DNA from 2 places in the Chryseobacterium sp. YR221 genome. Region 1 is predicted to be linked to the other one. Evidence: riboswitches for the same ligand, from Rfam matches in the RefSeq annotation. Region 1 holds a riboswitch; the other holds the start of a gene.
The links. A riboswitch is a leader RNA that binds a small molecule or an ion and turns the genes downstream of it on or off. The one in region 1 is predicted to bind thiamine pyrophosphate.
Positions count from the first base shown of each region.

Region 2: it holds a riboswitch for thiamine pyrophosphate, as region 1 does, so the genes downstream of both, thiS (sulfur carrier protein ThiS) here and thiM (hydroxyethylthiazole kinase) in region 1, are expected to answer to the same signal.

Region 1 is NZ_FWXM01000005.1:91,729-95,155, reverse strand. It holds gene thiD (bifunctional hydroxymethylpyrimidine kinase/phosphomethylpyrimidine kinase) at 1-128, opposite strand, end outside; gene thiE (thiamine phosphate synthase) at 125-760, opposite strand; gene thiM (hydroxyethylthiazole kinase) at 757-1,554, opposite strand; TPP riboswitch at 1,622-1,715, opposite strand; gene B8967_RS15450 (carbon starvation CstA family protein) at 1,762-3,427, opposite strand, start outside.
Region 2 is NZ_FWXM01000006.1:283,642-287,068, forward strand. It holds gene B8967_RS18370 (RluA family pseudouridine synthase) at 1-564, shown strand, start outside; gene B8967_RS18375 (hypothetical protein) at 580-1,416, shown strand; TPP riboswitch at 1,517-1,614, shown strand; gene thiS (sulfur carrier protein ThiS) at 1,672-1,878, shown strand; gene thiC (phosphomethylpyrimidine synthase ThiC) at 1,903-3,427, shown strand, end outside.

The sequences.
Region 1 (3,427 bases):
GCCGTTAATACTGAGGTGGAAAAGCAGCCTAAAGCAGAAGCTGTTTTGATATCTGCCTGAATACCTGCGCCACCACTTCCGTCAAAACCTGCAATGGTCAATACGGACGGGTATTTGTATTTTTTCATTTTAAAATCTCATTTTTTAATTCATATGCTGCTTTCTGGGGATTTGCAGCACTGCATATTGCGGAAACTACAGCAAGGGAGTCTGCTCCGGCGTTGAGGACTTCCTTCGCATTTCCAAGATGTATACTGCCTATGGCGACCAGCGGTTTTTCTGTAAGCTGTCGGATTTTTGCAACACCTTCAAGCCCCCATTCTGTAATGGTATCTGTTTTGGTATGTGTTTTAAATACAGGGCTTATACCAAGATAATCAGAAACCATTGTCTGTTCATTTTCAAGCTGGGCCAGGTACTCAATAGAATATCCAATGATTTTATTTTGGATAGAAGGTAGTTGTCTTAAAAAAGTAGGTGCAGTATCACTGTTCCCAACATGAATACCCGCAGAATTTACTTTTCCAGCAACTTCTATATGATCATTTATAATGAGGGGAATACCATACTTTTCTGTAATTTCCATAAGCTTTTGGGCTTTTTGGAGGAACAATTCGGTACTGTCATTTTTTTCTCTGAGCTGGATAATGTCCACTCCGCCCAAGATGGCTTCTTCGGCAACTGTCAGAAAGTTTTTTCCAATGCAATCAGCTTCAGAAATCACAAGGTATAGTTGGTAGGAGAAAGGATGCAGGCTCATTTTTGTTCTATCTTTAGGTTTTGGATGAATTCTTCTTCTGTTATATTGTACAGTTTATCAATCAGGTTAACCTGAAGACTTCCGGGGCCTCTACTTTGCTGGACAGCCAGTTCTCCAGCAATGCCTATTAATGCCATTGCAGCAGCAACACCCAATGTTTTATCTTCCACACTACCTATAAACGCACCTGTTAATGCGGTAGCAGAACATCCAAGACCTGTTACTTTAGTCATAAGCGGATGTCCGTTTTTAATGAAAAAGCTCTGCTGTGGGCTTATAATAATATCCGTTTCACCGGAAATACAGACTGTTGAATGGTAGTGTTGCATCAGTATTTGAGCAGCATGAACCGCGTCATTACTTTGAGCGGTACTATCTACTCCTTTAGTAACAGTGGTATTAGCTTTGGCCAGTGCAATAATCTCTGAGGCATTTCCTCTGATAACACTAGGTTGATATTGTAAGAGTTGTTGTAAAATCTGATCACGAAAAGAGGTTGCTCCGGCACCCACAGGATCTAAAACCCATGGTTTATTTACGGAATGTGCTGTTTCAGCTGCCAGAAGCATAGACTCTGACCAATATTCATCTAACGTTCCTATATTGATCACTACGGAATGGGCAATACCGATCATTTCTTTGATCTCAGACCGGGCATGTGCCATAATGGGAGAGGCTCCAACAGCCAAAAGGGCATTGGCTGTATTGTTCATGACTACATAGTTGGTGATGTTGTGAACCAGGGGAGATTTTTGTTTTACAAGCTGCACTTGCTGCCAAAGTATTTTTTCCATTGTTATCTTATCATTAAAATAAAAATAGCTTTAGGAAAAAATCCAAAACAAAAACCACATGAGCGGGTCATGTAATTTTGCTTTTCCCTACGTCGGTGTAAGCCGTATCAGGTTCAAAGGGACTCTCTCAATTCTTTTTCAGAATACCCCTAAAGCAAAACAAATGTATAAAAATTATCAGACCGGGCAAAAACCTTCCCCGTAATTTTATCTTTCCACAAGTTCCTTTACCTGTTCTCCATAAAAATCTGTTTTCGTAGTATTGATTTTTAAGAGCTCATACCATTTTATAAAAGCTCCGATAAAAACAATAAGCATCAGTACCATAGCTGTTACTGCTAAAGCAGCCAATAAGTACTGTTCTTTTGGAATATAGATCGTAGCAACCTGGATATAGCCGGCCCAAAAAGTAATTCCAGCCATAAAAACACCCGGAATAGCCGAGCATAAAGCATATTTTCCTCTGTTCATCCTGATCAGCATAGTCGTACAGACAATCAATCCGCAAGCGGCAAGTAATTGATTGCTGATCCCGAATAGTGGCCAGATACTGCTTACATTTCCGGTGTATACCAGGTATCCCCAGGCAAAAGTGAAAAGAAGGCTGCTGATAATAATTCCGGGAACCCAGTTTTTATCATTGAATTTTGGAATCACAGAACCCAGCATTTCCTGTAAAAAGAAGCGCCCGACTCTTGTTCCTGCATCAATGGCTGTCAGGATAAATACGGCCTCAAACATAATGGCGAAATTATACCAGTATGCGGTTAATTGATCCATATAAGGGATCTTATTAAAGATGTGAGCCATTCCCACGGCAAGTGAAACAGCCCCGCCAGTTCTGCCATGAAGATCAATACCAATCTTTTGTGAATAATAATCTATGTCTACTCCATGTAAGGCAGGATGTGCTGCAAGAAAAGCGTCATATGATTCTTTTGGAGTGTTGATGGCAAAATAATCCCCCGGCATTAATGTACATGCAGCAATGAGAGCCATTAGTGCAACAAAACCCTCTACAAGCATGGCACCATAGCCCACAAAAAGAATTTCTCTTTCTTTATTAAGCATTTTTGGAGTTGTTCCCGTAGCAATGACAGCATGAAAGCCCGAGATAGCACCACAGGCAATCACAATAAAAATAAATGGAAGCACAGGACCACCAATGACAGGACCTCCTCCGTTTACAAAAGCGGTAAGTGCCGGCATCTGTACAGTAGGATGAATGACAATAACTCCTATAGCCAACATAATGATCGTTCCTATTTTTAAATATGTAGAAAGATAATCACGAGGAACCAATAATAACCAAACCGGTAATACAGAAGCTAAAAAACCATATAATGGAATAGCAATGGAAATGGTCTTGATATCCCACGAAAATAAATTATTCATAGTGGGATTCTGCATGAGGCTGTGTCCACCAATAATTCCCGCTATTAAAAGAATTCCGCCTAAAATACTGGCAAAGAGTACACTGTTCTTTTTATACCGCATGATCAGTCCCATAATTACTGCAATAGGCATTGTGATCACCACTGTAAACAAAGACCAGGAAGCTTCATGCATGGCATTGATGCATGCCAGGGATAACCCTGCCAGGGTAAGGATCAAGATAAATAAGATGGCAAACCCTGCTACCGTACCGGTTGCTTTACCGATCTCCTTTGAAGCTATGGTGGCAAGACTCTGCCCTTTATGTCTTACGGAAGCAAATAATACCACCATATCATGTACACCTCCTCCCAATACACAGCCAATTAAGATCCATAGGGCACCGGGCAAATAACCAAACTGTGCAGCCAGGACAGGACCTACCAAAGGGCCTGCAGCAGCAATAGCTGCAAAGTGATGTCCGAAAAGTACATTTTTA
Region 2 (3,427 bases), on a different contig from region 1:
AATTTTATAAAAATAAGAGATGCTAAGCCGGGGAATGTTTTTCTCGGCTTGGTTCATCGTATAGACCGTCCTACTTCAGGCTTGGTAATCTATGCTAAAACTTCCAAAGCACTTTCCCGCCTGACTCAAATGGTCAAAAACCGTGAGGTTAAAAAGACGTATTGGGCTGTGGTAGGAAAAGAAATGATTCCACAAAGCCAGAGGCTGGTTCATTACTTAAAGAAAAATGAAAAAAACAATAAAGCTATTGTTTTTCCAAAAGTGACAGAAGGAGCTAAAGAAGCGATTTTAACCTATCATGTTATTAAAACACTTGATAATTATATACTTCTTGAAATTGATCTGGAAACAGGCAGACATCATCAGATCCGTGCCCAATTATCTAAAACGGGAATTCCCATCAAAGGAGATCTTAAATATGGGGCACCCCGTTCCAATCCTGACGGAGGAATTAACCTTCATGCAAGAAAATTGGAGTTCATTCATCCGGTAACCAAAGAAAAGATCGAAATTACAGCACCGGTTCCGCAAAATGATGCAATCTGGAGAGCTTGTGAGGCGTAAAAAAAACTAAAATACATGAAAATTCAATTATTGTGCTTTGCCATATTAATGGCTTTTGCATCTTGTTCTAGTAACAATGATGAAATATTGACAGAAAATCCACAGCAAAGAACTGTGGATCGCCCTAATAAAATATCCTGGAACTTTCCGGTTTTATCACCTAATGGGGTGGGAAATATGACAGACCCTAATATCTATTTTGAATATGATTCTCAGGGAAGGGTTGTTAAAAAAGTGGGAGGTTTTATATTTATTGATCCTAATACAGGATATAACCCTACACATTTTTCTAAAGACATTTATACCAGTGTTTCCTATAATGGGAATATAATTTCTATTTCTACATTCAGCAGTAGTCCTGACTATATTGTCCCAATCAATAAAAGAACATTTGAAGTTGACAATCAGGGAAGAATAATGAAATCTATTATTCCTTCAGTAGATAATCCGTATTTTGATAAACATCTGAATTATAGTTATGATTCATCTGGAAAACTCATTGAAATTTTAACAACGTTTCCAAACATGCCTTATGATCCGACTGATCCTGATGACTTTATTTGGACGATAGCTAAAAGATTTACTTATGATAATATAGGGAATCTGAAAAAATCTGTTGAAGTAGAAAGGCATAATAACGTTGATTTTCACATAGAAAATACAGTAGAGTTCAGTAATTTTGATACAGCCCCCAATCCTTTTAAAAAGCTGCAGATTTTTGAAGAATACTTTTATTTTTCACTATCAAAAAATAACTTTCAGAAAGAGGTAAAACTATATAACAGTGGAATTGGAGAATCAAAATGGGTGAATCAGTATGACTCTAATGGAAATGTAAAACTTTACTATTAAAAATAATTAGTACAGATAAATAGGCCATCTCAATTTTGAGGTGGTTTTTTGTTTAAGGAAAATTCAATTTTGCCCGTTCTGAAAAAATACCTACCTTCGTCCCAGACTTTAGGGGTGTCTGTTGACCAACAGACTGAGACTTTACCCTTTGAACCTGATCTGGATTATACCAGCGTAGGGAAAAGCAGATGACTTTTGCTGTGCATTCTATTGTACAATAATGGCCATTCCTAAAGTATATTTAAATTATTAGGAATGGAACTTATAATCAACCACACCCGAAAAACATTTGATATACTTCCCGATAATCTGGAAGCATTATTGGCTATGGAACTCCCCGGAAAGAAAAAAGGGATTGCTGTAGCTGTAAACAACCGTATTATTCCACTGTCCGCCTGGGCAGAGACATTTCTCAAAGATCAAGATTCAGTTTTAATCATTACTGCCACTCAAGGCGGCTAATTTTCATATTTAATACCAATATTTATGGCTCATTCAATTACGTGTTCACCATTTCCGAACTCAAAGAAAATCTATGTTGAAGGAACAATACATCCTATCAATGTAGCAATGCGTGAAATAGCACTTAGTCCTACCAAGCTTACCAAAGGAGGCTTTGAAGACAATGCTCCTGTAACGGTTTACGATACTTCAGGTCCTTATACGGATGTCAATGCAGAAATTGATATTCAAAAAGGGCTTCCGAGAATAAGAGAACAATGGATTTTAGACAGAAAAGATGTAAACATCCTAAGTGGAATATCATCTGAATACGGAAAAGCCCGTTTAGCAGATCCACGTCTTGATGAACTGCGTTTTTCTTATGATCACAGACCCAAAGTTGCCCAGGAAGGTAAGGAACTTACCCAGCTGTATTATGCAAAACAGGGAATCATCACCGCTGAAATGGAGTATGTGGCGATTAGAGAGAACCAACGTATTGAACAGCTTGGAACGGTTTCAAAAGAGATGGCTTTTCAGCATACCGGAAACAGTTTTGGCGCAAATACTCCGAAAGGTAAAATCACTCCGGAATTTGTAAGAGATGAAATTGCAGCAGGAAGAGCTATTATTCCCAATAATATCAATCACCCGGAAAGCGAACCCATGATCATTGGGAGGAATTTTTTGGTAAAGATTAATGCGAATATAGGAAACAGTGCTGTTTCTTCCAGCATAGATGAAGAGGTAGAGAAAGCAGTATGGGCCTGCCGATGGGGAGCTGATACCATCATGGACCTCTCCACAGGAAAGAATATCCATGAAACAAGAGAATGGATTATCAGAAACAGCCCGGTGCCTATCGGTACAGTTCCTATTTATCAGGCATTGGAAAAAGTAAAAGGAGTGCCTGAAGACCTTACATGGGAAGTTTTTAAAGATACTCTGATCGAGCAGGCAGAACAGGGAGTTTCTTATTTTACCATTCATGCTGGAGTTTTATTAAGGTATATTCATTTGACAGTCAATAGAGTAACGGGAATTGTGTCCAGGGGAGGTTCTATCATGGCTAAATGGTGCCTTTTCCATCATAAAGAAAACTTTTTATATACCCATTTTGAAGAGATTTGTGAGATCATGAAGAAGTATGATGTCGCTTTTTCTCTTGGGGATGGTCTTCGTCCCGGATCCATAGCGGATGCTAATGATGCCGCACAATTTGCTGAACTGGAAACTTTAGGAGAGCTGACAAAAATTGCATGGAAACATAATGTACAGGTAATGATTGAAGGTCCCGGCCACGTTCCAATGCATATGATTAAAGAAAATATGGATAAACAGCTGGAAGAATGCCATGAAGCTCCATTTTATACATTAGGCCCTTTGACAACGGATATCGCACCGGGTTATGATCATATTACTTCAGGAATTGGAGCCGCAATGATTGGATGGTTCGGATGTGCCATGCTTTGTTATGTAACTCCAAAAGAACACTTAGGTCTTCCGAATAAAAAAGACGTTAAAGATGGGGTAATCACTTATAAACTGGCTGCGCATGCTGCAGATCTGG